DNA from 3 places in the Acidaminococcus timonensis genome. Region 1 is predicted to be linked to each of the others. Evidence: predicted binding sites of a transcription regulator. Region 1 holds the regulator's gene; each other region holds the start of a gene.

Evidence for each region. Region 1 encodes HrcA, which represses chaperone genes, less so after heat shock. Its sites were predicted from a motif close to TGTTAGCACTCNNNTNANNNGAGTGCTAACA; they were not measured.
Region 2: a site for HrcA is predicted at 7,366-7,396, ahead of BQ5462_RS03795 (Hsp20/alpha crystallin family protein). Genes of this name have one in related genera too.
Region 3: a site for HrcA is predicted at 2,400-2,430, ahead of groES (co-chaperone GroES). Genes of this name have one in related genera too.

The regions. Positions count from the first base shown of each region.
Region 1 covers NZ_FNWH01000006.1:333,135-343,651, forward strand. Annotated here, with positions in the region: gene lepA (translation elongation factor 4) at 1-1,099, shown strand, start outside; partial or broken gene BQ5462_RS11665 (GntR family transcriptional regulator) at 1,116-1,253, shown strand; gene BQ5462_RS05470 (FCD domain-containing protein) at 1,428-2,108, shown strand; gene BQ5462_RS05475 (SLC13 family permease) at 2,350-3,618, shown strand; gene ttdA (L(+)-tartrate dehydratase subunit alpha) at 3,690-4,589, shown strand; gene ttdB (L(+)-tartrate dehydratase subunit beta) at 4,589-5,209, shown strand; gene BQ5462_RS05490 (DMT family transporter) at 5,299-6,198, shown strand; gene hemW (radical SAM family heme chaperone HemW) at 6,291-7,424, shown strand; gene hrcA (heat-inducible transcriptional repressor HrcA) at 7,534-8,574, shown strand; gene grpE (nucleotide exchange factor GrpE) at 8,585-9,199, shown strand; gene dnaK (molecular chaperone DnaK) at 9,255-10,517, shown strand, end outside.
Region 2 covers NZ_FNWH01000005.1:384,433-394,949, forward strand. Annotated here, with positions in the region: gene pepT (peptidase T) at 1-956, shown strand, start outside; gene BQ5462_RS03765 (Tex family protein) at 942-3,110, opposite strand; gene BQ5462_RS03770 (energy-coupling factor transporter transmembrane component T) at 3,217-3,885, opposite strand; gene BQ5462_RS03775 (energy-coupling factor ABC transporter ATP-binding protein) at 3,882-4,724, opposite strand; gene BQ5462_RS03780 (energy-coupling factor ABC transporter ATP-binding protein) at 4,721-5,581, opposite strand; gene BQ5462_RS03785 (tryptophan transporter) at 5,574-6,143, opposite strand; gene BQ5462_RS03790 (hypothetical protein) at 6,242-6,553, opposite strand; gene BQ5462_RS03795 (Hsp20/alpha crystallin family protein) at 6,753-7,196, opposite strand; gene BQ5462_RS03800 (C39 family peptidase) at 7,533-8,342, opposite strand; gene BQ5462_RS03805 (heat-shock protein Hsp90) at 8,485-8,829, shown strand; gene fumC (class II fumarate hydratase) at 8,873-10,249, opposite strand; gene BQ5462_RS03815 (TRAP transporter permease) at 10,452-10,517, opposite strand, start outside.
Region 3 covers NZ_FNWH01000006.1:1,072,934-1,083,450, forward strand. Annotated here, with positions in the region: gene tpx (thiol peroxidase) at 1-120, opposite strand, end outside; gene groL (chaperonin GroEL) at 363-1,994, opposite strand; gene groES (co-chaperone GroES) at 2,059-2,349, opposite strand; gene BQ5462_RS08875 (cysteine-rich small domain-containing protein) at 2,477-2,740, opposite strand; gene rsmA (16S rRNA (adenine(1518)-N(6)/adenine(1519)-N(6))-dimethyltransferase RsmA) at 2,737-3,588, opposite strand; gene rnmV (ribonuclease M5) at 3,606-4,151, opposite strand; gene BQ5462_RS08890 (3D domain-containing protein) at 4,167-5,150, opposite strand; gene BQ5462_RS08895 (TatD family hydrolase) at 5,286-6,071, opposite strand; gene metG (methionine--tRNA ligase) at 6,074-8,026, opposite strand; gene BQ5462_RS08905 (YeiH family protein) at 8,138-9,157, opposite strand; gene BQ5462_RS08910 (LysR substrate-binding domain-containing protein) at 9,267-10,145, shown strand; gene rsmI (16S rRNA (cytidine(1402)-2'-O)-methyltransferase) at 10,221-10,517, opposite strand, start outside.

The DNA.
Region 1 (10,517 bases):
TGTGACGGAAGTGGGTGTATTCAAGCCGGCCATGGTGAACGTGGACGAGCTGGGAGAAGGCCAGGTGGGCTTTCTGGCCGCTTCCATCAAGACCGTGAAGGATGCCCGGGTGGGGGATACGGTGACGGACAACAGCCGCCCCGCCAAAGAACCGCTGCCAGGCTACCGGAAAGCCACCCCCATGGTGTACTGTGGCCTGTATCCGGTGGAAAACTCCGATTACGACAACCTGCGGGATGCCCTGGAAAAACTCCAGCTGAACGATGCCTCCCTTTCTTTTGAACCGGAAACATCCACGGCCCTGGGCTTCGGGTTCCGCTGCGGGTTCCTGGGGCTGCTGCATATGGACGTGGTGAAGGAACGGCTGGAACGGGAATACAACCTGAGCCTGATCACTACGGCCCCCAACGTCATTTACGAAGTGGTAAAGACCAACGGGGACATCGAAATGGTGGACAACCCCTCCCAGTTCCCCAATCCCACAGTCATCGAGCATGTGGAGGAGCCCTTCGTGAACGCCACCATCATCGTGCCCAAGGATTTTGTGGGGCCGGTGATGGAGCTGTCCCAGGACAAACGGGGGGAATATCAGAACATGACCTATCTGGATGAAACACGGGTCATGATCCACTATGCCCTGCCTCTGTCGGAAATCATCTTCGACTACTTCGACCGGCTGAAGAGCGTTTCCCGGGGCTATGCTTCCCTGGATTATGAACTGAGCGGCTATCGGCCTTCCGATATGGTGAAGGTGGATGTGCTCCTGAACGGGGATCCGGTGGATGCCCTGAGCGCCATCGTGCACCGGGATCGAGCCCAGTACTGGGGCCGGGCTCTGGTGGAGAAACTGCGGAAACTGATTCCCCGCCAGCTGTTCGAGATTCCCATCCAGGCTGCCATCGGCAGCAAGATCATCGCCCGGGAAAATGTCAGTGCCCTGCGCAAGGACGTGCTGGCCAAGTGCTACGGAGGCGATATCACCCGGAAACGGAAGCTGCTGGAAAAACAGAAGGCCGGGAAGAAACGGATGAAACAGGTGGGCAGCGTGGAACTGCCCCAGGAAGCATTCATGGCCATTCTGAAGATGGACGATAAATAAGGAAAAGGAGGTCCCCATGGTCCAATTGCAAAAATCCACCCAGGAACTGATTTGCCAATCCATCCGCGGCCGGGTCCAGGCGGGGACTCTTGCCCCCGGAACGGAGCTGAAGCAGGTGGACCTGGCCAAAGAGTATGGCGTATCCCGGATGCCCGTGCGGGAAGCCCTTCAGACCCTGCTGCTGGAAGGGGTGGTGACCCGTCTCAGCAACCGGCACATGGTGATTGCCCAGGATGCGCTCCAGCACCTGGCGGGAAAACAACCCGACCCACCCGCCGGGATCGACCGGCCGGACCCCACTCCTGTGAATTACAAGCGGAACAGCCTGATGGAACCGGACAATGTGGGCAAGATCCATATGCTTCCCGCCCGGGAGCAGGTGGCTTCTTATTTGCGGAAAGCCATCCTGCGCCGGGAAATCCCCGAGGGCAGCATCCTGACCCTGGAGGAAACGGCCCGGCACATGGGTGTTTCCACCACGCCGGTGCGGGAGGCTCTCCAGCTGCTGGCCAGCCAGGGACTGGTGAAGCTGCGGCCCAACAAGGGGGCTGTGGTCCAGGGCATGGATGAAAAGGCCATCCGGGACCATTTTGCGGTGCGAACCCTGCTGGAGGGAGAGGCAGCGGCCCTGGCCGCCCGGCCCGGCAGCGACCTGACCGAGGTGGAGAAGGTGTTCCAGGCCATGCGCCAGTGCCTGCTGGATCATCGGTACACTGACTACAAGCATTATAACGAAAGCTTCCACATGGCCCTGTGGGATGCGGCGGACAACCCCAAGCTGGCCCAGATCCTGGGCAGCCTGTGGAACGGACTTTCCCTGGGCTTTCTCATGACGGAAACCGACTATGCCAAGATCTCCTATTTCGAGCATCAGCAGCTGATGGAGGCCCTGCGGGCCCACGATCCGCAAAAGGCCCGTCAGCTCATGCATGAACACATGCACCGCAGCATGGAGAACCTGCTGACCAACTACCGGGAGCAGATTGGAAAAGAGAAGCCCGGGACCTGAGGCAGGAGGGACCTGAAACATAAGCCCGCTGGGCACGAAACAAGTGAGGGTGTGAGTTGTTCACACCCTCACTTGTTTTTGTATTTATGATATTGTAGCCAAAAATGAGATAACTTCATAACCCCATTGACTCATGGTGCCAATGGGGTTATAGTATAACCAAGAAATGGATACATTATCAAATATCAAAAACAAATCCAAGCGCGCAGGATGTGTAGAAATCCAAGGAGGAGAAAAGACAATGTCACCCATTACCATTACTCTTTGCTTACTGCTTTTTGTCATCATCCTGTTTGTTACGGAAAAACTTCCCCTGGCCGTCACTTCCATGATTGCCCTGATGGTGCTGGTCATGACCGGTGTGCTGAGTCCCAAGGATGCATTCGCCGGATTCGTGGACACCAACCTGATCCTGTTCGTCGCCATGTTCATCATCGGCGGTGCCTTCTTTGAAACGGGCATGGCCAACAAGGTGGGGGGCATCGTCACCCGGTTCGCCAAAACGGAACGGCAGCTGATCGTTGCTGTGATGCTGGTCACCGGCATCATGAGCGGTTTCCTGTCCAACACAGGTACGGCCGCCATCCTGATCCCGGTGGTCATCGGTATCGCTTCCCGATCCGGTTTCTCCCGGTCCCGGCTGCTGCTGCCCCTGATCTTCGCCGCCGCCATGGGCGGGAACCTGTCCATCATCGGTGCTCCCGGCAACCTGCTGGGCAAGAGTGCCCTGGAACAGATTGGGCAGGACATCAGCTTTTTTGAGTACGGCTATGTGGGCCTGCCCATCCTGCTGATCGGCACCGCCTTTTTCGCCACCGTCGGCCACCGGTTCCTGCCCACCAAGCAGGGCCAGACCGGAGAAAGCATCTACGACAAGGCGCCCGATTTCTCCCAGGTTCCTGTCTGGAAACAGAAAATGTCCCTGGTTGTCATGGTGCTGACCATCCTGGCCATGATCTTTGAAAAACAGATCGGCATCAAATTTTACCTGTCCGGCTGCATTGGGGCATTGATCCTGGTGGCAACCAACGTGATTTCGGAAAAACAGGCCTACGCTTCCATTGATCTGCAGACCCTGTTCGTGTATGGCGGTACCCTGGCCCTGGCCAAGGCACTGGCCAAAACCGGCGCCGGCAAAGCCATTGCCGATACGGTGATCGGCACCCTGGGACAGAATGCTTCTCCCATGGTCCTGCTGGCAGTGATCCTGCTGCTGAGCTGTGTGATGACCAACTTCATGAGCAACTTTGGCACCGCAGCCCTGCTGATCCCCATTTCCATCAATATTTCCCAGGCCATGGGCGCCGATCCCAAAGCGGTGATCGTGGCAACGGTCATCGGTGCTTCCCTGGCTTTTGCCACCCCCATCGGGATGCCGGCCAACATGATGGTCTTCGCTCCCGGCGGCTACAACTTCAACGATTACGTGAAGGCGGGCCTGCCCATGGTGATCATCGGTTACATCACATCCCTGATCCTTTTGCCGATCCTTTTCCCCTTCTATCCCTGATGGAGCGGAAAGTTTCAATGTATAATAGAATTACAACTACCCTGCACATGCACTGTTAAGGAGGAATTACAATGTCTAAAGAAGCCCAAGTGGAAAAAATGACCGACATTATGGCCAGGTTCGTTGGCTATACGGCCAAGGTCCTGCCCGATGATGTGGCCGCCAAACTGAAGGAACTGGCTGAAAAGGAAACGGTTCCCATTGCCAAACTGCTGTATGAAACCTACGCCAGGAACCAGAAACTGGCCAAGGAACTGAACCGTCCGTCCTGTCAGGATACCGGTGTGCTGCAATATTTTGTGAAATGCGGCACCAACTTCCCGCTGATCGGTGAACTGGAAGGCCTGCTGAAGGAAGCCACCGTTCGGGCCACCTTTGCTACCCCGCTGCGTCACAACAGCGTGGAAACCTTCGATGAATACAACACCGGCAAGAACGTAGGGAAGGGCACTCCCACCGTATTCTGGGAAATCGTCCCCGATTCCGATGAATGTGTCATCGATACCTATATGGCCGGCGGCGGCTGCACCCTGCCGGGTCATGCCATGGTGCTGATGCCGGGCGAAGGCTATGAAGGAGTCACCAAGTTCGTGCTGCAGCGCATGTACACCTACGGACCCAATGCCTGCCCTCCGTTCCTGGTAGGGGTTGGCGTGGCCACTTCCGTGGAAACGGCTGCTCTGCTGTCCAAGAAAGCCCTGATGCGGCCTCTGGGAACCCATAACCCCAACAAGCGGGCTGCTGAAATGGAAGAACTGCTGGAAAAAGGCATCAACAAAATGGGCCTGGGGCCCCAAGGCATGACCGGTTCTGCTTCCGTCCTGGGTGTCCACATCGAGAACACCGCCCGTCATCCGTCCGCCATCGGGGTGGCTGTGAACATCGGCTGCTGGAACCATCGCCGCGGCCACATCATTTTCGACAAAGACCTGAACTACACCATCACTTCTCATAAGGGGGTTGAATTATAATGGCTAACAAAGTAGTGCTGCATACGCCCATTAAATCCGAAGATATCGAAAACCTGAAAATCGGCGATATCGTGTACCTGACCGGCAAGATCACCACCTGCCGGGATGTGGCTCACCGCCGGCTGATCGAGGAACACCGGGAACTGCCGGTGAATCTGGAAGGGGGCGCCATTTTCCACGCAGGCCCCATCGTCCGTCCCATCGAAGGGAAGGAAAACGCCTATGAAATGGTTTCCATCGGACCGACCACGTCCATGCGGATGGAAAAATTCGAAAAGGATTTCATTCCCCAGACCGGCGTGAAACTGATCGTTGGGAAAGGCGGCATGGGCCCTGACACCATGGAAGCCTGCCAGAAATACAAGACCATCTTCTGCGTATTCCCCGCCGGTTGTGCCGTGGTTTCCGCCGTGCATTTCAAGAAGATCATCGACGCCCAGTGGAAAGACCTGGGGATGCCGGAAACCCTGTGGACCAGTGAAGTGGAAGAACTGGGGCCCCTGATCGTGGCTGTGGACACCAAAGGCGGCAACCTGTTCGAAGAAAACAAGAAAATCTACAAGAAGAGAGCCGAAGAAGTGTATGAGGAAATCATCCCTCATGTCCGGTTCATCAAATAATTCCAGTCGGCAAAAAGGGTGTTGCACATTGTGCAGCACCCTTTTTCTGTGGTAGAATGATTTCACTTGCTTGTGAGAAAGGAATTGCCATGGAAAAAGCCAAAGGAAATCTGTTGCTGCTGCTCACCGCTCTGATCTGGGGAAGTGCCTTTGTGGCCCAGAGTGTGGGCATGGACTATATCGGCCCCTTCACCTTCAGCGCTGTACGGAATCTGATCGCCATCCTGGTGCTGATCCCGGTGGTGTGGGTGTTCGGGTGCCCCCGGGAAGAGAAGAACCGGCTGACACCCTGTGAGCGGCTGAAACCGGACCCGGTGACCCTAAAGGCAGGCGTCCTGTGCGGAATCTGGATGGGCATCGCCAGCATCCTGCAGCAGGTGGGCATGGTCATGACCACCGCCGGGAAGGCCGGTTTCATCACGGCTTTGTACATCATCCTGGTGCCCATCCTGGGTCGTTTCCTGGGGCGTCCGGTGCGGAAAATCATGCTCCTGTGCGTGCCCATGGCCCTGGTGGGGTTCTACCTGCTGTGCGTGAAGGGGGGCTTCAGCATCTCCTTTGGAGATTTCCTGATCTTCCTCTGTGCCATCTTCTTTGCCGGCCAGATCCTGACCATCGACCATTTCCTGCTGCTGGGAGCCAGCAGTGTGAAGCTGGCCTGGGTCCAGTTTGCCGTGACCTTTGTGATTTCGGCGGTGCTCACCGTCCTGTTCGAGAAACCGGTGTGGGAGGCCCTGTGGGAGGCCCGCTGGGCGCTGCTGTACACGGGGATGCTCTCCAGCGGGGTGGCCTATACGCTGCAGATTGTGGGCCAGAAGTATACGGAACCTACCACGGCCACCCTGATCATGAGCCTGGAATCGGTGTTTGCGGCCCTATCCGGCTGGTTGCTGCTGGGCGAGACCATGACGGGGAAGGAACTGACCGGATGCGTGCTGGTGTTCGTGGCGGTGTTATTGGCCCAGATCCCCATCAAAAAACGGACATGAGCAGTTCCTCATGTCCGTTTTTGTCATAGATCTCCCAACAGGGTTATTTTTTCAATTCCTTCCTAAATTCCATTTCGAAAGGAGTACCTTCCATGAGCCATCCCTGGTCTTCTTATCAGGGGATTTACATCCACATCCCGTTCTGCGTGCACAAGTGTGCCTACTGCGATTTTGCTTCCTATCAAATTTATAACGACCATGTAATGGCTGACTATACCCGCCGTCTGGTGCAGGAAATCAGAAGCTGGGAACCGGACCTGCCCATCCGATCGGACGCCACCATGTATTTCGGCGGGGGGACTCCCAGCGTACTGCCCGTGGAGCTGCTGTTCCGGATCGTCCAGGCCCTGAAGGACCGGGGCTTCTGGAACCGGCCCCGGGAAGCCACGCTGGAAGCCAATCCGGGAACCCTTGATGGGGACCGGCTCCGGACTTATCGCCAACTGGGCTTTGACCGGCTGAGCCTGGGGATCCAGAGCTTCCAGCCGGCAGAACTGGCGGCCATGGGACGGATCCATATGGCGGAAGAGGCCAAAGAAGCCATCGCCCTGGCCCGGCAGGCCGGCTTTGCCCGGCTGAGCGGCGACCTGATCTATGGGTACCCCGGCCAGACTGTGGACAGTGTCCGAGATTCTCTCCACCAGCTGCTGGAGACCGGTGTGGACCATGTGTCCGTATACGGCCTGACGGTGGAGAAGGGAACCCGGGTGTACGCCCAGTTGCAGCAGGGAAAGGCTGTGCTGCCGCCGGAGGAAGCGGTCGGGGCCATGTACGACCTGCTGATGGATCAACTGCCCGAAGCCGGCTATCGCCGGTACGAAATCTCCAACTTTGCCCGGCCGGGACAGGAATCCCGGCATAACCAGATTTACTGGCACTATGACCCCTATATGGCCTTTGGGGCGGCAGCGTGCCGCTTCAACGGGAAACGGCGGGAAACGAATCCCCGCAGTCTGGTGGACTATCTGCAGGGAAAAGCACCGGAGGTGGAGGAGCTGTCCCCTTCCATCCGCCGGGAGGAACTGGTCTTCATGAGCCTGCGCACGGTCAGGGGGCTGTCTCTGCAGGAATTCCGGGAACGGACAGGAGAGGATTTCTTTCATATATATAAAGAAGGCTGGGAGCACTGTCTGAAACGGCGCTGGATCCAGCAGAACGGGGACCGGATCGTCCTGACACCTCTGGGGATGCAGTACGGGAACCTGGCATTTGAAGAATTTTTGTAAACGGGAAAATATTTTCAGGAAAAGTATTGACAATTTGACTAAAGAGGTGTATCTTTACCATTAGATGTTAGCACTCCAATGAAAAGAGTGCTAACAATCCAGGAAAGAGATGATTACAGTGCTGAGTGACCGCAAGAAAAAAATCCTTCAACTGATCATTGAAGACTATATCGAAACGGCTGAGCCTGTAGGATCTCGCAGCATTGCCAGGAAATACAACCTGGGGATCAGCCCCGCAACCATCCGGAACGAAATGTCCGACCTGGAACTGCTGGGGTATCTGGAGCAGCCGCACACCTCGGCGGGGCGTGTCCCGTCAGCAGCGGCCTACCGGTACTATGTGGACAGCCTGGTGAAACCTGCCGCACTGGCGCCCAATGATGTGGCACTGATCAACAGCTGGTTCCGGGAACGGGTCCACAGTATCGATGATATCTTCCAGTCCACTGCCAAGATTCTGTCGCGGATGAGCAAGAACGTATCCGTGGTGCTGGCCAACAAGGACAGCGCAGGGGTGTTTTCCTACCTGCGGTTCCTGCCCCTGAACGAGCACCAGGCCATCCTGTGCATCGTGGCTGATGACGGGCGGATGGACAACAGTGTGATCCGGATTCCGGCCGGTATGAACCGCCTGGAGATGGATACCCTGGCCCAGCGGGTGACCAATCAGCTCCACGGGATGAAACTGGACGATATCACAGACCAGGTCCTGAAAGAAGTCCGGAATGCTCTTGCCGGCGATAAAACCCTGTATGCTTCTCTGATCCAGGTGGTCAGACAGATGCAGAATGACCAGCAGGAGAACAAGATGTATCTGGGCGGAACCAAACAGTTGCTCAGCCAGCCTGAATTCAAAGATCCGGAACGGATCAAGGAGCTGCTGAGCGTGCTGGAGGAAGAGCAGATGCTGAAGGATATGCTGATGGCCGATAAAGACTCCGGTCTGAAGGTGACCATCGGCAGCGAAAACAAATTTTCCGGTATCCAGGATTGCAGCATGATCCAGGCCACCTACCGGCTGAATGGCCAGGTGGTTGGGACGCTGGCCGTCCTGGGCCCCACCCGGATGGAATATCGGAAAGTGATTTCCGTAATGGATTATCTCCACAATTACCTGCGGGTGGTCATGAATAAAATGGATGAAAAGTAGGGGAGGAACAATGGAAAAGGATACGCAGAAGGAAGCGGAAACCGTCAAGGCAGAAGCGGCCAAGGCAGAAGCCGGAACCGCGGAAGCCAAAGCCGAAAACCAGGCAGCAGCCGCTGACCAGGCCGAAAAGGCTGACAAAAAGGAAGAACAGGCGGCTCCGGATCCGAAGGATGTAAAAATCGCAGCTCAGGAGAAGCAGATCGCCGATCTGCAGAACCGGCTCCTTCGCCTGCAGGCAGATTTCGACAACTTCCGGAAACGGAACAATGAAGAACGGGAACGGCTGGGCCGGTATGTAACCGGTCAGGTGGCCCGGGAATTCCTGAAGGTGCTGGATAACTTCGAACGGGCGGAAGCCAGTCTGAAAACCAGCCAGGATGACAACGCCCTGCAGGTGGGAATGGAAAAAATCCACAAGCAGTTCGAAAAGGCGCTGCAGACCCTGCACATCGAAGAAATCCCTGCCCAGGGAAAACCTTTCGATCCCAATATCCACGAAGCCGTCATGCAGGGCAGCAATCCGGACCTGCCCGATGAAAGCATCGATCTGGTCCTTGAAAAAGGCTATAAGATCGGTGACGATGTGATCCGGCACTCCAAAGTGCGGGTCGTCCGGAACGATTGATTGCAAACAACTTTTTAACCATAGAAGATTCCAGATTTGACAGGAGGAATTCATTATGTCTAAGATTATTGGTATTGACTTGGGGACCACCAACTCCGTAGTAGCTGTTATGGAAGGTGGCGAACCTACAGTTATCACCACCCAGGAAGGCGGCCGTCTGACTCCTTCCGTGGTTGGCTTTACGAAAAACGGGGAAAGACTGGTAGGCCAGCTGGCCAAACGGCAGGCTGTGTCCAACCCTGAACGGACCATCAGCTCCATCAAACGCCATATGGGCACGAAATATACGGTGACCATCGACGGCAAGAGCTATACGCCGGAACAGATTTCCGCCATGATCCTGGAAAAGATGAAGGGTGATGCGGAACGGTATCTGGGTGAAAAAGTCACCGAAGCCGTCATTACGGTACCGGCTTACTTCAACGACAGCCAGCGTCAGGCCACCAAGGATGCAGGCCGGATCGCAGGGCTGGATGTAAAGCGGATCATCAACGAACCGACCGCTGCTGCACTGGCCTATGGGATCGATAAATCCGACGACCATACCATCCTGGTCTATGACCTGGGCGGCGGCACCTTCGATGTGTCCATCCTGGAACTGGGCGACGGCGTGTTCGAAGTGAAATCCACCAATGGGGATACCCATCTGGGCGGCGATGACTTCGATAAGCGGATCATGGACTGGATGTGCGACGAATTCAAGAAACAGAACGGCATCGACCTGACCGGCGACAAGATGGCTATGCAGCGGATCCGTGAGGCTGCTGAAAAAGCCAAGATCGAACTGTCCAACATGCTGACCACCAACATCAACCTGCCGTTCATTTCCGCAGGCCCTAACGGCCCTGTGCATATGGACCTGGATCTGACCCGGGCCAAATTCGATGAAATGACCAGTGATCTGGTCGACCGGACCATCGTCTGCGTGAACAAGGCCCTGAGCGATGCCCACATGACCCCGAAAGACATCAACAAAGTCCTGCTGGTTGGCGGTTCTTCCCGTATCCCGGCTGTGCAGGAAGCCATCAAACGGACCATGGGTCAGGAACCGGCACACGGCGTGAACCCGGATGAATGTGTAGCCATGGGTGCTGCCATCCAGGCCGGCGTTCTGGCTGGTGATGTGAAAGACGTCCTGCTGCTGGATGTTACGCCTCTGTCCCTGGGGATTGAAACCATGGGCGGCGTGATGACCAAGATCATCGATCGGAACACCACCATCCCGACCTCCAAGAAACAGATCTTCTCTACGGCTACCGATAACCAGCCTTCTGTAGACATCCATGTGCTGCAGGGCGAACGGGAAATGGCTGCCGAC
Region 2 (10,517 bases), on a different contig from region 1:
ATGTGATCCTGAATGAAGCAAAGCACCTTGTCATGAAGGCCTCCGACCATCCGGAGCTGGCTGCCCACGTAGGCGAGGACATCGTATTCACCGATGGCACCAGCGTGCTGGGTGCGGATAACAAAGCGGCCCTGGCCAATGTGATGACCCTGCTCCACACCCTGTCCACCCACCCGGAGATTTTCCACGGAGACATCTACATTGCCTTCGTCCCCGATGAGGAAGTGGGACTGAAAGGTTCCAAATCCCTGGAGCTGGACCGGTTTCCGGTGGATTTCGCCTACACCATCGACAGTTGCGAAGTGGGCGAGGTGGTGTACGAAACCTTCAATGCCGGTGCTGCCACTGTCACCATCCAGGGAATCAGTGCCCATCCCATGAACGCCAAGGGGCGCCTGGTGAACCCCACCCTGCTGGCCGTGGATTTCGCCAATTTCTTTGACCGGAAAGAGACCCCGGAGTGCACGGAAGACAAGGAGGGCTACATCTGGATCAAATCCATCCAGTCCAATGCCACACGGGCAGTGGTCCAGCTGGCCATCCGGGACCACCACAAGGCCGGCTATGAGGCCAAAAAAGAGACCATCCGGCAGAACGTGCAGCGCCTGCTGCAGCAGGAGCCCCGGGCGAAAGTCACCTGCACCCTGGAGGACATCTACGGCAACATCGCCGATGCCATGACCCCCAAAAATCGCAAGGCCGTGGACATCCTGTACGAAGCGCTGGACGACCTGGGCATCCAGCCCCACACCATTGCCATGCGGGGCGGCACGGACGGATCCTTCCTGTCCACCCGGGGTATCTTCACCCCCAACTATTTCACCGGAGGTCTGAACTTCCATTCTCCGTACGAATGCCTGCCCGTCCCCTCCCTGGAAAAAGCCTACCATGTATCCCTGAAAATCGTAGAAAAAGTGGTTGAAAACGGGGCCCTGATTTCTTCACACACCCTTTAACGACAGGCCGATCCGCCCCCGCTTCTCGTCCACGCTGATCACCCGTACCTGTACCACATCCCCTACGCTCACCACATCCAATGGGTGCCTGATCCGCCGACTGCTCATTTCCGAAATATGGATGAGTCCGGCCGTTTTGATGCCGATGTCCACGAAGGCCCCGAAATCCGTCACGTTCCGGATGGTTCCCCGCATGAGGCTCCCCACTTTGATATCGGACAGCCTGACGATATTCTGCCGGGTAAGGGGTGCCGGCAGGTCCTCCCGGGGATCCCGGCCGGGGCTTACCAGGGCGTCCAGGATATCGTGTACCGTAGGCAGGCCGGCCTCCAGCTCCCTGGCCAGCCGGCTCTCGTCCACCAGCTTCCGTTTGGCTGCCAGAAGCGCCAGCTTCTCTTTATCCTTCAAATCCCTGACCGCAAACCCCAGTTTCTCCAGGATGGCTTCTGCCAGCCGGTAGGATTCCGGATGCACCGGAGTGGCATCCAGAGGGCTCTTTCCATCCAGGATCCGCAGGAAACCGGCGCACTGGGTAAAGGCCGCCGGACCCAGCCGGGGTACCTTCAGCAGCTGCCGCCGCCCGGTGAAGCGCCCGTTTTCGTTCCGGTAGGCCACAATATTCTTTGCTGTAGTGGCCGTAATGCCCGCCACATGGGACAGCAGGGCCGGCGACGCCGTATTCAGGTCCACGCCCACATGGTTCACCGCCATTTCCACCACCCCGTCCAGGGTGCCGGTCAGGGCCTTCTGGTCCACATCGTGCTGGTACTGGCCCACCCCGATGGCCTGGGGATCGATCTTCACCAGTTCCGCCAGGGGGTCCTGCACCCGCCGGGCCATGGAAACAGCGCCCCGGATGGTTACATCGTACTCCGGCAGTTCCTCTCTGGCCAACCTGGAGGCAGAATATACCGAAGCCCCCGCTTCATTGGTGATCAGGTAATGCACCTCCCTCAGGTGATGCTGCTGGATCAGCCGGGCTGCGAACTGTTCCGTCTCATAGGAAGCCGTGCCATTTCCAATGGAAAGCAGGGTCACATGATGCTTCTCGATCATCCCCAGAAGGATTTCCTCAGCCTGCTCCTTCTGCTTCTCGCTCTGGGTCACCTGGATCACCCCATGGTCCACCACCTGGCCGGTAGGATCCACTACAGCCACTTTGCAGCCGGTGCGATAGCCCGGATCCAGTCCCATGACCGTACGTCCTGCCAGAGGCGCCTGGAGCAGCAGCTGCCGCAGGTTGGCCCCGAACACCCTGATGGCCTGGGCTTCGGCATTTTCCGTCAGGGTATGGCGGATCTCCCGCTCCAGAGCGGGGAACAACAACCGTTTCCAGCTGTCCGCCAGGGCCAGTTCCAGCTGTTCCTGATAAATGGAGCGATGGCGGACGAACCGCCGCTGCAGCAGCTGCAGGGCCCGTTCCTCCTCCCAGAGCAGATGCACCTTCAGGCATCCCTTCTTTTCACCCCGGTTGATGGCCAGTACCCGGTGGGAGGGCAGGGTCCGCACCGGTTCCTGGTAGTCCCTGTACATCAGGAAGGTCTGGGCCTCATCGGCGTTTTCCACCAGTTCCGTCTGCAGCACGCCCTCCTTCCACAGCTTCTGCCGCAGGTCCTTGCGCAGGTCCGCATTTTCCGAAACCACTTCCGCCACAATATCCCGGGCTCCTTCCAGAGCCGCTTCCAGCGTCTCCACCCCTTTTTCCGGATCCACATAGGCCCGGGCTGCCTCCAGGGAGGTGCCACGGATTTCCCGCTGCAGCAGGAAAGCATTGGCCAGCGGCTCCAGGCCCTTTTCCCGGGCCTGCTGGGCCCGGGTCCGCCGTTTTTGCTTATAAGGCAGGTACAGGTCTTCCAGTTCCGTCAATTTCTGGGCTTGTTCGATGGCCTGGCGCAGGTCCGGTGTCAGTTTGCCCTGTTCGTCGATCCTGGTCAGGATCTCCTCCTGGCGCTTCACCAGGTTCCGCAGGGTATTCAGCCGGTCCTCGATGGTCCGGATCTGTTCGTCCTCCAGGGAACCGGTGACCTCCTTCCGGTACCGGGCGATGAAGGGAACGGTGTTGCCCCCATCCAGCAGTTCGATGGTCTTTTCCACCTGTATGGATCTGCAACCCAGTTCCCCGGCGATCAATGGGGCAATGTCAGTTTGTTTCATTGGATATTTTCCTTTCGTAAAAAAAAGGCTGCGGATCCCCGCAGCCCCGACTTTTTCCAGGCACACAAGATGAGTCCAGATCGTGCGCCCGGGTTATGCGTCAGCTTTAGATATGTTTTACCCAAATGGGATACGTGCTCAGCACGATGATGAGGAGCAGCGTCACGTAATCCAGTCCATGCAGCCGCATGGGCCGGCGGTTTTTATAGGTATTGGGGCCGAACCCCTTCAGTTCCATGGAAAGGGCCAGGGTGTCCGACTTGGCCACGGCCCGCATCACCAGCGGTTTCACCACCGCCAGGTACGCATACAGCCGTTTGAAGGCATTGCCCCGGTTGGAATAGCCCCGGCAGGACTGGGCGTCCAGGGTGATGGCCGAATCCGACAGGAAGTCCGGAACGAACCGCAGGGCCGTAGTCAGCATGAAGGCGTATTCATAGGGCATATGGAATTTTTCCACCAGCGCCTGGGCGATTTCCTGGATCCGGGTGGAAGCCAGCAGGCACAGAAACGCCGTGGTCATGACGAACATCCGCAGCCCGCCGGTAAGCGCCACGTACAGTGCCGAACCGAACAGCAGCTGCAGCACCACCATCATCCCGGTAAAGACCGTCAGCGTCCCGATGGCTGCCATGGTCATCCGGTCCCGCTTGATGTACAGCAAAATCACCAGTTCCAGGGCCAGGATCGTGGCCACTGCCGCTACCGGCAGCAGGAACACCCAGGCTGTCACCGCCAGCACCAGGATCAGTTTCGTAAAAGCGGTCAGCTTCATGCCTTGCCACCTTCTTTCTCTTCCTTCCGTCCTTCTTTCGGAGCTTCCTTCAGCTCCAGCCGGTCACACAGGACTTCCGGGCTGTCCGCATCCACCCCGAACAGCGCTCCCAGCCGGGCCAGTACCGGCTGCTTCAGGCCCCATTCCTCAATGGGCCGCCTGCCGTCGAACAGTTCCTTTGTTTTCCCGTCATACACCAGTTGCCCATCGTGGAGCACCAGGGCATGGGTGGTGTACTTCCGGGCGATTTCCATATCGTGGGTGATCAGGATCAGGGTGATGTGTTTCTCCCTCTGCAGCCTGGACAGGTAGTTCATCATATGGAGCTTTTCCTGTTCATCCTGGCCGTTGGTGATTTCGTCCAGGATCAGGGTCCGGGGTTGCAGGGCCAGGGCCACGGCTACCCCCAGCCGCCGTTTCTGGCCGAAGGAAAGCCCCCGGGGATACTGGTCCAGGCAGGGTGTCAGCCCCATGGCTTCCACGGCTTCCCGCACCTGTTTATCCAGATCCGCTTTAGGCATCTTCCGGGTTTGCAGACCATAAGCCACTTCATCATATACCGTATCTCCCAGCAGCTGCAGGTCCGGGTTCTGGAACACATAGCCCACCTTATCCGCCAGGTCCGCCGGTTCGCAGTCCACGATATCCACGCCGTCCACCAGCACCTGTCCGCTGCGGGGGTGGTTCAGCGCCATGAACAGCCGGCTCAGGGTGGTCTTGCCGCTGCCGTTGTGCCCCAGGAGGGCTACGGCTTCTCCATCTTCCACCTTGCACTGGATATCCTGCAGCACGGGTACCCCTCTGCGATAGGCGAAGTTCACTTCTTTTGCTTCAATCATGCCTTGCCTCCCTGGAATTTCCGGGTCAGTTCCTCTTCCGCTTCGTCCTCACTGCGCCAGTTGCCCAGCCGGCAGTGGAATCTCTCTTCCAGACCCAGCTTCACCTGCCACAGTTCCGGCAGGTTCTCCCGCAGGTCTTCCTGCTGGAAAGCCTTCCGGGCCGCCTGTTCGAAAGGTCCCTGTACCCGGGCCTCGCCGCCGCTGATCAGCACCAGATCCGTCATGTAGGGCAGCAGGTAGTTCAGGTCGTGCTCCACCACCACCACGGTCATGTTGTGCTGCTGGTAGATCTTGTACAGCAGGGCATACAGGGACCGGGCTCCGTCCGGATCGAGAGCCGACACCGGCTCGTCCAGGATCAGCACTTCCGGCCGGCAGGCCAGCACCGATGCCAGCAGCAGCCGCTGCCGCTGGCCCCCGGACAGTTCGTCCAGCTGGTAGCTTTCCCGGCCGGGCAGGCCCACATCGGCCAGGGCCTGGCTCACCCGCTGGTCCACCTCATCCGGCGAGAATCCATGGTTCAGAAGGCCAAAGGCGATTTCCTCTCCGGCGGTCAGGGACACCATCTGGCTTTCGTAGTCATCCATCATGATGCCCACCCGCATGGCGATTTCCGAGATTTTCTTTCCCTTAAGGTCTTCTCCCAGCACTTCCACTTTGCCGTAGTACCGTCCCCCGTAATAATGGGGCACGATACCCGTCATGGCCTTGCACAGGGTGGTCTTGCCGGCACCGCTGGGACCGGCGATGGCTGTAAAGCTGCCCTTCTGGATGTCCAGGTTGATGTTTTTCAGCACCAGGTCACTGTTCAGATAGGCAAAATAAAAATCCGAGATCCGAATGGCACTGTCACTCATGGTGTTTCCCCTCCGTTGCATAGAAGATCTTCCGTACAGGGCTGAACAGCACCTGGGTCACCACCCCATTCAGAGCCCCCACGGTGAACACCACCGGCAGCATGGCATGGGTCCACACGGTCAGGGGCAGCCCCAGCACCAGTTTCAGGATGTAGGTGAATACGGCACCGCTGACACTGGTGGCCACAAAACCCACGATGAACGGTTTCACCTTCAGGTTCTCCAGATGGGTCAGAGCGAAGGCCTTCACCAGGATACAGGCCGTCAGGGCCCCGCTCACTTCACTGGCGATGTTCCCCAGCGGGAAGGCGGATTTGGAAGAAGGGACCAGAGTCAGACCGGCCACGAATCCAATGCCCAGGGCCCGGGTCAGGCCCGGTTTCGTCAGGCAGATGGTGATGGAATACATGGCAATGGTCCAGTTGGGGGTGACCCCGCCCACATTGGGACTGATGGTATGGAGGATGACACCAATGGCCAGCAGCAGGGCCGTCATGGCTACCCAGCGATGGGTGTCCCTGGCTGCTTCCACCGTAATCAGATCCGGAATCGGTTTGTCCATGATTGCTATACTCCTTTGCTACAAATGTATGAGTATAGTTTATGTGTCAAATCTCTGACTGTCAAGCAGAAGGGGCCATAAAAAAGAGCTGTGACATTTCACAGCTCTGCAAAGATCCGCCGGCTCACTTCCAGCATTTTGTCTTTTTGTGTCTTCATTTCCACCAGAAGCAGTTCAATCTTATCCTGGGGAACATCAAAGATCCTCAGGGCCTGTGTCAGGCACAGCTTTTTCAGATTCTCCCGGGCAAACAGATATTTGAACTCATGGCTCAGGATGTATCCGCTCATGGACGCCCTTACCAGCAGGACCCGTTCATAACACTCCTGCAGGGTGAATTTCCGGGCAAAAGTCATCAGATGTGTTTTTGGAGTCTCGTCTGCCAACGTTGTTTTCCTCTTTCTGTCCATACTGCTACCGCCTCATTTTTCCTCATTCTCCAGTAGTGTATCATACCCCCATACCCTATTCAATCCAGCCTGATAGAATTCACGTTTCTATCATATATCTACTGTGTTCTTATTGAAAATTTGTGACGCAAACGGCACATCCGTCTTTTTTCATAAAAAGAAACCCCGCCGGTTTCCCGGCGGGGTTTCCTGCAGGCCATCAGCCTTCGATGGCGATGTATTTCTTGTTGTCCACTTTCCTGGCTTCCTTCTTGGGAACGCTCAATTCCAGGATGCCATTCTCGTACTTGGCCTTCACATCGGCCTCCGTAACGCCTTCACCCACATAGAAGCTCCGGGCGCACTGGCCAAAGGTACGTTCACGACGGATGTACTGGCCCTTCTTGTCCTTTTCATCCTTGTCCACACCCTTGCTGGCACTGATGGTCAAATACCCATCCTGCAGCTGTGCATGGATTTCATCCTTCTTGAAGCCCGGCAGATCGATATCCAGTTCATAATGGTCGCCCACATCCCGTACATCGGTCTTCATCATATTTCTGGCATGTTTCCCGTACAGAGGATTCCGCACAGAGAACACATCATCAAAATCATCCATCAGATCATCAAACACATTGTCATTGAAAACAGCAGGCAGTAACATAAGCCATTCCTCCATTCAATCTTGACCTTGAAGGTCAGCTTTTGAGACTACCGAAAGGCTTTCGGATTCCCGGGGTTCCGCAAGGGAACCCGTCGTCCAGCGTTCCAGGTTCCTTACGGGAACCCTTCTGTGGGTCTTTCCTTCGTCCGACTATTATACTAGCACAAGTTGTTAGCACTGTCAAGCGTTGAGTGCTAAAAAGTCAAAGATTTTTTGACTTTTTTCGAAAAAAGCGGGCGGGTCCATATGCCCGCCCCTCCATGGATACTCCCCTTACGATTCCTGCACGGTCCAATGACCGCAACACTGCAGAGACGCCCCCTTGGGTGCGCCCGCTCACGGTTTTGCAGGAGAGACGATCACAAACAGGTTGTGGTTCCCTCCTTCTTTCTTCGGGAACTGCCCGTACATATCGAAGGTGGAGAAGAACCGGGCCGCCGGATAGATGCCATATCCATCCTGGTCATGATCCGTGGTATCATAGGGATCTGCCACGATCAGCACATCATCCTGGGTATCGGCGGTACCCATGTCATCATAGCCGATGACCACCTGCCAGTGGCCGCCCCAGTCGATCCACCCCACCAGGATGGGTTTCCCTGCCTTCAGGGTGGCTTTGATGTCTTCCGGGCCAAAAGTCTTTCCTGCCTGGGCATAATCTTCTGTGGTCACCAGATCGAAGCCCCCCACCTTCTGGAACATATCCTTCATCTGTTCCAAAGTGGTACCCGGGTAGCCATTCGGGAAGCCGGGGACTGCCACATCCTGCAGAGGATGGCGCAGATCCGCCAGTTTCTGTTCCGTCCAGTCCTTCTGACGTCCGTACCAGTTCAGCACCATCAGGGCCGAAGCCGGACCACAGGACCATTCACTGGACTGCTGGATGGTTTTGAAGCAGGGCAGGATCGTCAAAGATCCCTTGGAATGCATATGGTAAAAATCCGGATGGACATAGTAGGGAGACTTTTTGTGGTCCAGTTTCCGCTCAATGGAAGCGGCTCCCTGGTCCTGGGTAATCTTCTCCACCCCGGTGATCTTCATGTCATCCGTAAAGTTGTCCTTCTGCGCTGCCAATGCCGGCAGAGCCATACTTCCGGCCAGAATCCCGGTCAAAACCCACATTGCCAATTTTTTGCCAAACAGCATCTCATTCACCTCGTCACATGTTGTTCTCTTCTTGTTCATTCTTTTCTATTATACGAAATCCATTAAAAATTGACTAACTCTTTTCTGTCAGATGTGCTATAATATTGTTGTAATAAATTTATTTACAGGAAGGATGATTCCCATGGCAACTCATGAAGAATTGGTTTCTGAAGTAAAAAATCTGGTGGCCGCTCCCAGCGTATACAGCGGTTTGAAAGATCTGGCTGAAAAATGGCTGGCAGCCGACGGTACCGCTGCCCAGGCCAACCTGACCGCGCTGCTGCGGGCTGCCCTGAAGGAAGACGTATGCACCATCGACCAGGTGCTGCCCTTCTTCGCTTCCGACGCTGCCAAAAAGGCTTTCGGGGAAGAACAGGCTGCCAGGATGCTGGCCCAGGGCCAGAAGGTGAAAGCCGATGGCGGCAAATACTGCTTCTGCCCGGCCTGCACGGCTGGTTCCAAGATCCTGGAAATGCTGGGTGAATAAGGAAATAAAAAATAAGAGCGCCGCTCCGCGGCGCTCTTATTTTTTATACCATCTTCTCCGGATGGAACACCTTGTCGAACTCGCTTTCTTCCATGAAGCCCAGCTTCAGCACGGCTTCCTTCAGGGAAATGTTGTCCTTGAAAGCCAGTTTTGCCACCTGGGCACACTTGTCGTAGCCGATGTACGGGCTCAGGGCCGTTACCAGCATCAGGGAATGATGCAGGTTGTAGGCCATCTTGTCCTTGTTGGCCCTGATTCCCACCACACAGTTCTTCCGGAAGGATTCCATCACATCCCCCAGCAGCCGCACGCTCTGCAGGAAATTGTAGATGGTCACCGGCAGGAACACGTTCAGCTGGAAATTCCCCTGGGAAGCGGCAAAGCCGATGACGGCATCGTTCCCCATGACCTGCACAGCCACCATGGTCACGGCTTCACACTGGGTAGGGTTCACTTTCCCGGGCATGATGGAGGAACCCGGTTCGTTGGCCGGAATGGTGATTTCGCCCAGGCCATCCCGGGGCCCGGAAGCCAGCCACCGCACATCGTTGGCCATCTTCATCAGGTTGGCTGCCAGTGCCTTCAGGGCACCGTGGGCGAAGACCATATCATCCAGGCTGGTGAGCGCATGGAATTTATTGGGAGCCGTCACAAAGGGGAAACCGGTGTTCTTGGCAATGAACCCGGCTACCTTCTTGTCGAACCCCTTGGGGGCATTCAACCCGGTGCCTACAGCCGTACCACCCAGGGCCAGTTCCAGCAGCCCTTTTTCCGCCGCCTTCAGTTCCTGGCGGTTCCGTTCCAGCATGGTCCGCCAGCCGGAAATTTCCTGGGAGAAGGCCACCGGCACCGCATCCTGCAAATGGGTCCGGCCCGTGGTCACGATCCCCTTATGGGCCTTTTCCAGCTTTTTGAAAGCGTCCACCAGATCATCCAGGTGGGGCAGCAGGTTCTTTTCGATTTCCCATACAGCAGCAATATGCATGGCCGTAGGGAAGGTATCGTTGGAGCTCTGGGACATGTTCACATGATCATTGGGGTGCAGCAGGGCCTCTCCGGCCAGTTCATTGCCCCGATGGGCGATGACCTCGTTCACGTTCATGTTGCTCTGGGTACCGCTGCCCGTCTGCCAGACTGCCAGCGGAAAGTTCCCGTCCAGCTTACCCTTCAGGATCTCATCGCAGACCTTCCCGATGATCTGGCACCGTTTCTTGTCCAGTTTGTCCAGAGCCTGGTTGGCCTGGGCAGCGCTCTTCTTCAGATAGGCAAAAGCCCGGATCACTTCCATGGGCATCTTTTCCGTACCGATCTTGAAGTTCTCGAAGCTCCGCTCCGATTGAGCCCCCCAGTATCTGTCCGCCGGGACCTTGATTTCTCCCATGGAATCCCGTTCCAGCCGCCATTCTTCTTTTTTCGCCATGCTGCTCCCCCTCACTTTGTATTGGATAAAAGCATTATTTCATAGCCCCTGAAGTTTGTCAAATCACAGCCCCCTGTACCACGCCGGGTTCCATGAAAAGGAGCTGTGGACAACTCATCCACAGCTCCTCTGTCAGGCCGGCATCAGCCGACTTCCATGGCCGGTGGCCGGGCGCGGAAAAAGCATTTTTCCATGCCGCCCTTTATGCCACCTGCAATGTTTTGGCTTTTCTTTTCTGGAACAGGATCACCCCGATGAGGATCACAGC
Region 3 (10,517 bases), 740 kb from region 1:
GGTCTTTTCTGCCAGGCTGTTATCCACAACCTTGAAATCGGGAGCCTGCTGCCCCACTTTGATTTCCGGTCCAGCCAGGGTCACAGGGTTCCCCGCAAAAGTCACAGTCCGTTTTTCCATGTTCCATTCCTCCTATATGATAAGCATAATTTTCAAATCCATATCCGTTCATCGGATGGATACAGTATATCATTTTAATAATAATTCGTAAAGAGTTTTTGCATTGAATTTACAAAGAGTTGCGTAAAGCGGGTCCATCAGGGCAATCGACCCTTACGGACCGGGTGCTTATGTGGGGATAAAGTAAGAGACCACCGCTTGCGCGATGGTCTCTTTTTTCTATTGGAATTTGACAGGATGGATTACATCATGCCGGGCATGCCGCCGCCCATGGCAGGGGCACCTGCAGCCGGTTTTTCAGCCGGTTTGTCGGCTACAACAGCTTCCGTGGTCAGGATCATGGAAGCGATGGAAGCGGCATTCTGCAGGGCAGAACGAGTCACTTTGCAGGGATCCACGATACCAGCTTTGATCATGTCCACATACTGTTCCGTAGCAGCGTTGAAGCCGGTGCCTTTGGCAGCCTTCTTCACGCCTTCTACGATTACAGCACCTTCCAAGCCAGCATTGCTGGCGATTTGACGAACAGGAGCTTCAATGGCGCGGCGAACGATATCGATACCGGTCTTTTCGTCGCCTTCGGCTTCAGCTTCCAGTTTGTCCAGAACCGGCTGTACCTGCAGCAGAGCGGTACCGCCGCCGGCCACGATGCCTTCAGCCACAGCAGCACGAGTAGCGTTCAGGGCATCTTCGATACGCAGTTTCTTGTCTTTCAGTTCGGTTTCGGTGGCAGCACCAACTTTGATCACAGCCACGCCGCCGGACAGTTTGGCCAGACGTTCCTGCAGTTTTTCTTTGTCGAATTGAGACGTGGTGGCAGGGATCTGAGCACGGATGGAAGCAATCCGATCGGCCACAGCCTGTTTGTCGCCGCCGCCATCCACGATGGTGGTCATATCCTTGGTAACCCGTACCTGGCCGGCAGTACCCAAATCAGCCAGGGTTGCGCTGTCCAGTTTCCGGCCCACTTCTTCACTGATGACAGTAGCACCGGTCAGGGTTGCGATATCCTGCAGCATGGCCTTCCGACGATCACCGAAGCCAGGAGCCTTCACAGCCACAGCCTTGAAAGTGCCACGCAGACGGTTCACAACCAGGGTTGCCAGGGCTTCGCCTTCCACATCTTCAGCGATGATCAGCAGTTCACGGCCTTGTTGTACCACTTTTTCCAGAACCGGCATAATGTCGTTGATCAGGGTGATCTTCCGGTCGGTAATGAATACGTACGGATTGCTCATAACGGCTTCCATCTTGTCAGGATCCGTTACCATGTACGGGGAAATGTAGCCACGGTCGAACTGCATGCCTTTTACGGTTTCCAGAGAAGTTTCCATGGTCTTGGATTCTTCTACGGTGATCACGCCGTCATTACCCACTTTTTCCATGGCATCGGCAATCAGGCCGCCGATTTCTTCATCACCGGCAGAAATGGAAGCAACCTGTGCTTTTTCTTCCTTGGTGCTGACAGTCTTGGCCGTCTTCTTCAGTTCATCCACCAGAGCATCGGAAGCTTTCTTGATGCCCTTCTTCAGGACCATGGGGTTGGCACCGGCCACCACGTTCTTCATGCCTTCATGCACAATGGCCTGGGCCAGCACCGTAGCGGTGGTGGTACCATCGCCGGCGATGTCGTTGGTCTTGGTGGCAACTTCACGGACCAGGGCAGCGCCCATGTTTTCAAACGGATCTTCCAGTTCAATGTCCTTGGCAATGGTCACGCCATCATTGGTGATGGTGGGAGAACCGAATTTCTTTTCCAGGACAACGTTACGGCCTTTGGGCCCCAGGGTTACTTTTACGGCATCAGCCAGTTTATTGACGCCGCGTTCCAGGCCGCGACGAGCATCTTCATCAAATTTAATCAGTTTAGCCATTTCAATCGACTCCTTAATTCCAGATAATGTAAGGTGTGGTATCTTCTACCAGGTATGGGATTTCTTACTCTTCCACAACAGCCAGGATATCGCTGTCTCTCAGGATGATGTAGTCTTTCCCGTCCAGGGTCACATCACTACCGGAGTATTTGGCGAATACAACCGTATCCCCAGCCTTGACTTCGGAAGGAACCCGGGTCCCGTTTTCCAGCAGACGGCCCGTACCGACGGCAACGACTTTACCAGTCTGGGGTTTGTCTTTATGGGCCGTATCCGGCAGATAAATCCCGCTGCTGGTCTTTTCTTCCTGCACAATCGGTTCAACTACAACATGGTCATCCAAAGGTTTTAACATCTTACAGATCCCCTTTCAATTTCTATGAGCAATTTGATATTTTCTGGTGTTATTAGCACTCAATCTAATGGAGTGCTAACTACAGTATCTATAATAGCATGTTTCAAAAAAAAATCAAGCCCTTTGACTATTTTTTATCAAAAGGCTTGAAAATTTTCTGTTTCAGCTTCTGCACCACTTTATCGTAGTTCTCGGGCTGATGAGGAAACAGGCAATCGCTGCAGTCCTTCACCTCGCCGGCCAGGATTTGATAGGTGCCGCCGCATTCTGTTCCCAATAAATACAGAGGACAGTAGCAGAACAGGCAGTTGAAATGATCCGGGTCCGCATTCTTGTGGCAGGGGTAGAATTCACACTCCCGGTGGGAGAAGCATTTGTAGTTTGTGCTCATTTCTGGAAGGCTTCCCAGGCACTGGCCAATTGGCCGAACTCTTCCATGGAAAGGCTCTCCCCTCTCCGCTTGGGGTCGATGCCCGCCTGGGCCATCAGCTCCTTCACCTGGTCCGCGGAAAGGCCCAGGGTCTTCAGGCAGTTGCTCAGCATCTTCCGGCGCTGGGAGAACGCCGCCCGCACCACCTGGAAAAAGGCTTTGGGACTGGCGCTCACCGGCGGCTGCTCCCGTTTTTCACACACCACCACCATGGAGTCCACCCTGGGGGCGGGCATGAAATCATGGGCGGGTACCGGGATGGCCAGCCTGGGCCGGGAGTAATACTGAAGAGCCAGGGACAGAGGCCCATAGTCCTTGCCCCCCGGAGAGGCGATCATCCGCTCCGCCACTTCCTTCTGGACCATGACCACCAGACGCTGCAGGGGCAGATCCTGCTCCAGCAGGGCGAAGATGATGGGGGTAGTGATATAGTAGGGAAGGTTGGCGGCCACCGTAAAGGGCCGATGCTCCGTCACCTCTGCCAGGTCGATCTTCAGGACGTCCCCGGGCACGATCTCCACATTTGGGTACCCTTCCAGGGTCCTGGCCAGCACAGGCAGCAGGCTGCGGTCGATTTCCACGCTCTTCACCCGGGCGCCGGTTTCGGCCAGTGCCTGGGTCAGCGTACCAATGCCCGGCCCGATTTCCAGCACCAGGTCACCAGGACCCACCTGGGCATATTCAGCAATGCCCCGTACCACTTTTTCATTGATGAGGAAGTTCTGCCCGAACTTCTTCTTGGCCCGCAGGCCAAAAGTCTCCAGGATATACCGGGTCACTTCCCGACTGGCGATCACCGGATGCAGCATGGTGTCCATAGTTCTCCCTACTCCTCTTCCCTGTTCACTTGTTCCAGGGCAGCCTGGAATTCTTCCCGGGTCACCCCATAATTGTTCAGCCGGTGGACCAGCTGTTTCACATTGCCATAACCGATGCCCAGAATGGCACCCAGACGGTCTCTTCTTACAGCAGCCTCCGGCGAACCGGACAGACCGGAAACAAATAAGTCCCGAGAGGAAAATTCCTTTCGGGGCTCCATTTCCTGGAAACGCACTTTGGACAGGGCTTTGCGGATGGCCTGGGGCTGAGCCTGTTCAATCCCCACGTCGTGGTGGGCCAGTGCCTCAGCCTTGGGCACAAAAGCCTGTCCGGCCTTGGGGAACCGCTCCGTCAAAAATTTGCGGATCCGTTCCCCGGCGCCGTCAGGATCGGTCATGATGATGATCCCGCGTTTCTTGTAGGCTGCTTCAATCAGAGCCAGCGTATAGGGAGCCAGGGTAAAGCCACCGGTTTCGATGGTATCCGCATCCACGGCCTTTTTCACCGCCACGGTGTCCATCTTTCCTTCAACGACCAGCACTTCTTTCAGCACGATTTTCTCCTGGTATCACAAAAAGTAAACAGTTACATCCCGTCGACCCCAGTCCATGGCATCACCGTAGTCTTCCATGTACAGATCGATGGTATTTCCATTGATGGCACCGCCGCAATCCGCTGCTACCGCAAAGCCGTAACCGGGGATGTACATCCGGGTCCCATAGGGGATCACATCCGGATCCACGGCCACAACGCCGTGATAGGGTACCACACCCGTAGAAGTAAGCCCTGTGCCGCTGCCTTCCGCCATGGTGTAAGCCGAAGCTTCAAACGTCTCGGCGGAACGGTAACGGACGAAACCACGGGAGGTTTCGACCATATTCAGGTTATTTCCCGTACCTACTTCCACGATTTCAGAGACAGGTTCCGTTACGACCTCCGAATGGAGTTCCTGTCTGACCGTCTCATCGCCCACCTTTACTTCCCGGTAGGTCACCTTTTCCACACCGTTCTGGCCGGCAGAAATCACATTCTGTCTGCCCCGGGGCAGATCATCGTTGTTGCGCATTTCCACCTGGTAAGGGATCTCACGGGTTTCCGTGGTCAGCTTGTCTTTGGGAGAGAGGATCCGGATGGTCATATCGGGGGTCACTTCCGTGTCCAGCCCGGGGTAGACCTGGTATCCTTTGTAATCCACTCCCACAGCATTCAATACGTCTCGCACAGTTTTGCGTCCGATGGTATATTCGGTGGTCCTTCCGCCTTTCCATACTTTCACAGGCATAGCCCGTACCACTTCGATGGTGGCACCGTCGCTGAACTTCTCGCTGCCGACTACATCGTAGCCATCAGCTTTCTGCAGGACAACACCGGCTTCTTCCAGAGCACCCTGAACCGTCAGGGCCCTGGTCTTCAGGTTGATGGTCTGCCCGTCCACTTTAATGCTTACGTCTTTCGGCTGGGCCGCAAAGCCCACGAAGTTGACGCTGGCAGCCAGCATCAGACAGACTACAATCCACTTATAGGGACGCTTAAAAGGTTGTGATTTTCGCAAAGTTTCGCCTCCTTAAAGTGCTTGCATCATACCATAAGAAGGCGATTCCTGTCAAAAATGAATTAGTACCAGCTGTTAATTATGTACATTTGCATTGCATTAATTCGTGACAATTTTGTGTACTATACATACGTTTTATGCGTGTTTGAGCCGGAAAAACAGGGTTTCCGCATTTTTTGTTGAACTTTTCATGATATTTTCCGGTGTGGTCCCGCGCAGCATCGCCGCCCGTTCCGCTACGATGGCTGTATAAAGAGGGTTATTCCGCCTGCCCCGGTAAGGCACCGGCGCCATATAGGGGGAATCGGTCTCGAACAGGATCCGGTCCTCCGGTACTCTGGCCAGGATGGACCGCACCCCCCGGTCATTCTTGAAAGTGCTGGTGCCGCCAAAGCCCAGATACCAGCCCATGGCCAGGACTTCCTCCGCCATGGCCCAGTCGCCGGAAAAGCAGTGGAGCACGCCTCTCACGCCCTGCCCCGCTTCCCGGATCACCTTCAGCACATCCTCATGGGAATCCCGGTCATGGATGATCACCGGAAGGCCCACTTTCCGGGCCAGTTCCAGCTGCCGGGCCAGGTATTCCTGCTGCAGGGGATGGGGAGAATGTTCATCATTATAATAGTCCAGTCCGATTTCCCCGATGGCCACCACTCTGGGGTCGGCACACAGGGCTTCGATGTCCTTCAGCTGGTCGAAGCTGCTGTGGCCCAGTTCTTCGGGATGGATGCCCACCGCCGCCCACACGAAAGGGTACTGGTGGGCCAGGGCTACCGCCTTTTTCGAGCTGAGAAGATCACAGCCGGGATCGATGATCCCGGCCATGGTCTCTCCGATTTTCCGGAGCAGCTCTTCCCTGTCTGCGTCGAACTCTTCCACGTCCAGATGGGCGTGGGTATCGAACAAAGGAAGCTTTTCCATTTTTATTTCACCCGGCTGCCGGAGGCAATCCCCGGCACTTCCGCCAGCTTCAGGTTGCCCTTTCCATCGGAAGCGGCCAGCAGCATGCCCCGGGATTCCACACCCCGGAGTTTGGCCGGCTTCAGGTTGGCGATGACGATCACATTTTTGCCCACCAGTTCCTCTTCCTGATAATAGGGAGCAATGCCGGACACGATGGTGCGGTTCTCGTCGCCCACTTTCACTTCCAGCTTCAGCAGCTTGTCGGCGTTTTCCATCTTTTCGGCCTTCAGGATGGTCCCCACCCGCAGGTCCAGTTTGCCAAAGTCATCGATGGTGCACTGGTCAGGAGTGACCACACCGGCGGTCTTTTTGTCGGCTTTCTTTTCCGCCTTTTTGGCTTTCGGTTCTGCCTTGGCAGCCGGTTTCGCCTCTTCTTCCTCCTCGATCCGCGGGAAGATGGGCTGGCCCTTCTGTACTTTCGTGCCATCAGGGAAGTTGCCCCAGGCCACTTCGTTCAGATCAAACTGTTCCGGAACCGGCAGACCCAGCTGTTCGAAGATCTTCGGTGCGGAGAAAGGCATCATGGAAGAAATCAGGATGGCGATGTTCCGTACCGCATCGGCCAGATTGTACATCACCGCTTCCAGCCGTTTGGCCTGGGCCGGATCCTTGGCCAGGATCCATGGGGTGGTTTCGTCGATGTATTTGTTGGCGGCGCCGATATAGGACCAGACAGCTTTGATCCCATCGTTCAGGGCGTATCGATCCATGGCCGCCCGATAGTTCTTCAGGGTCTCGGCAGCCAGGCCACGGAATTTCTCATCCACTTCATTGCCTTCCACCACGGTTTTGTGGACAATGCCCCCATGGTACTTGTCGATCATGGAAACGGTCCGGTACTGCAGGTTGCCCAGGTCGTTGGCCAAATCGGCGTTGAACCGTTTGATCAGGGCCTTGCGGGAATAGTTGCCGTCGCTGCCCAGGTTGATTTCCCGCAGCAGGAAGTACCGGACGGCATCAGCGCCGAATTCCTGGATGGGTTTCACCGGGTCCACCACATTACCCTTGGACTTGGACATTTTGTCCCCGTCCACCACCAGCCAGCCATGGCCGTACACTTCCTTGGGCAGATCGAAGCCCATGGCCATCAGCATGGCCGGCCAGATGATGGTATGGAAGCGGACGATTTCCTTCCCCACCAGGTGCAGGTCAGCAGGCCAGAACCGGTTGAATTTGTCCATATCCTGGCCGAACCCGATGCCGGTGAAATAAGCCAGCAGCGCATCGAACCATACATACACCACGTGTTTGGTGTCGAAGGGAACGGGAATGCCCCAGTCGAAGCTGCTGCGGCTGATGCACAGGTCTTCCAGACCCTGTTTGATGAAATTGATCATTTCGTTGCGGCGGGATACAGGCTGGATGAAGTCCGGGTTCTTTTCAATGTAATCCAGGATCCGGTCTGCATATTTGGAAATGCGGAAGAAATAACTGGATTCCTTCATTTTTTCTACCGGACGGCCGCAGTCGGGGCACACGCCGCCGGCTTCCTCCACCTGGTGTTCGGTCCAGAAGGATTCGCAGGGCACGCAGTACAGGCCTTCATAGTCCTTCTTGTAGATATCCCCCTGTTCCCATACTTTCTGGAGCAGGGTCTGGACGGTTTTTTCGTGTTCCTTGCTGGAAGTGCGAACGAAGGAGGTGTAGCTGACCCCCAGCATCTCCCACAGTTTCTTGAAGTCGGCCACGATCTTGTCGGTGTATTCGATGGGTTTCACCCCGTTGGCTTCGGCTTTCCGCTGGATTTTCTGGCCATGTTCGTCACTGCCGGTGATGAACTGGACATCAAAGCCATTGGCCCGTTTGTACCGGGCGATGGTGTCGGCGATGGTGGTGCAGTAGGCATGGCCGATATGCAGGTCGGCGCTGGGATAGTAAATGGGCGTCGTAATATAAAAAGCAGGTTTCGTCATAGTCATTCCCCTTTAACAAAAAATAATTCACTGACTATCTATGATATCACAAAAAAGCCAGAGATGCACGAAAAAAGGGGGTGTTGCACGTTCGGTGCAATACCCCCTTTTTCACCACAACCCCAGCACCTTCTGCAGGGCCAGGCTCACTGCCGTGATCCCGATCCAGCAGCAGCCTCCCAGCAGGATGGGTTTGCCGCCAGTACGGATCAGCTTCACGATATTGCTGTTCAGTCCGATGGCGGCCATGGCCATGACGATCAGGAACTTGCTCAATGTCTTCAAAGGCGCAAAGACACCGGCGCTCACGCCCATCTGGAGGGCCAGGGTGGTCACCAGGGAAGCCAGGATGAAATACAGCACAAAGACCGGGACGGCTTTCTTCACCTGGAATTTTTGGCCCGCTGCTGTACCTTTCTTTCCATAATACACAGACAGGCCCAAGGTGATGGGGATGATGGCCAAGGTCCGGGTCAGTTTCACCGTCACCGCTTTATCCAGCGTAGCTGTACCCAGGTTCCACATGCTGTCCCAGGTAGCAGCGGCTGCCGTTACGGAAGAAGTATCATTGACCGCCGTCCCAGCAAAGATCCCAAAGCCTTCCCCGCTGACGGTGCTGAACCCCAGGGCCGTCCCCAAGAGGGGGAACAGGATGGCAGCCAGTACGTTGAAGAAAAAGATCACGGAAATGGCCTGAGCCACTTCTTCATCGTCCGCCTGGATGGCCGGAGCAGCCGCTGCGATAGCGGATCCCCCGCAGATGGAAGACCCTACGCCCACCAAGGTAGAAATCTTCGTAGGAATCACCAGGAGACGGTGCAGTACATAGGAAAGCACCAGAGAAGTGGTGATGGTGGAAAGGATGATGGGCAGTGACTGCTTTCCCGTGGCAGCCACTGCATGGAGGTCCAGTCCGAAGCCCAGGAACACCACCGCAGCCTGGAGCACCACTTTGCTGGTCCACTGGATCCCCGGCCCGGCAGCTCCTTTTTCCTTCCAGAACAGGGTGATGATCATCCCCATCAGGATGGCGATGACGGCACCCCCGATCACCGGGAACAATTTTCCGAAAAACCAGGCCGGCACCGCAATGGCCAGGCAGGCCAGGATTCCTTTTCCTCTTTGATACATGGCAGATTTCCCCTTTCATCATTTGGTCGCTTCCTGTATTATAAAGAAATCAGTCAAAAAGATGAAATTATGGTTTATAATGGAATAATAAAATATCGTTATGGAGGAAATGATGGATACCCAGCTACGTACCTTTCTCTGTGTCTGCCAGACCATGAACTTCACCCAGGCCGCCCGGCAGCTCTTCCTGACCCAGCCAGCCGTCTCCCAGCACATCCATGCCCTGGAAAAACGCTACGGCCTGCCCCTGTTCACCCATCAGGGCAAAACCCTGGCCCTGACCCCTGCCGGAAAGACCCTGGCCGCCTATGCCCGGCTCCTGCAGAATGACGAGACCCTGCTGGCCCGGAAGATGGAAGCTTGTCAGAAAGGGATCCGCCGAGTCACTTTCGGCGTCACCATGACCATCGGAGAATATGGCATCGCCCAGCCGGCAGCCCGTTACCTGAAGGCCCATCCGGATGTGGAACTGACCCTTATTTTCGGGAATACCCAGGATCTGCTCCACCGTCTAGACCAGGGGGAACTGGATTTCGCCCTGGTAGAAGGCTATTATCCCCCGGGTTCCTATGACCATCTTCTTTTCCGGCTGGAACCTTTTGTCCCAGTGGCTGCAGCTTCCCACGCTTTCGCCCGGGAACCGGAACTCTGCCGGGATCTTCTGGGAGAACGTCTGCTGGTGCGGGAACCGGGCTCCGGGACCCGGAACATCCTGGAGCGGAACCTGGCTCTCCAGGGCCTTACCCTGGACCAGTTCGCCCACCGGATCCAGATTGGGAACATGCACGCCCTGATCCAGCTGCTGGAAGAAGACTGCGGGATCACCTTTCTGTATCGGATCGCTGTAGAAAAAGAAATCGCAGACGGACGGATCCGCCTGCTTCCTTTGAAAGATTTTTCCATGGTGCATCCCTTCGATTTCATCTGGCCCAAAGACAGCATCTTTGCGCCAGAGTTCCAAGAAATCTGCCGGGAGCTGAAGGGGTGAAAAAGGGCAGCAAAAGCTGGCTTCCTTTGGCCTATGACGTATGACAGGGCTGTTGCTCATGCAACAGCCCCTTTATCATTCCCTCACCAATCGATTGTACAATTCCCGTTTGGGTACTTTATACGCCTTGGCCACCTGGACCAGGGCTTCTTTTTTATCGGTACCCTGGGCGATCAGTTTTTTCACCGCGTCCAGGGGATCTCCCTGAGGCTCTTCTTTTTCCACTTTCCCCTGCTCCACCACCAGCACGAATTCACCCCGGATGGGTCCTTCCTGCAGATGCTGACGGCAGGTGGAAATGGTTCCCCGGAAGAACTCTTCGTGGAGCTTGGTCAGCTCCCGTCCCAGGGTCATTTTCCGGTCGCCCCACAC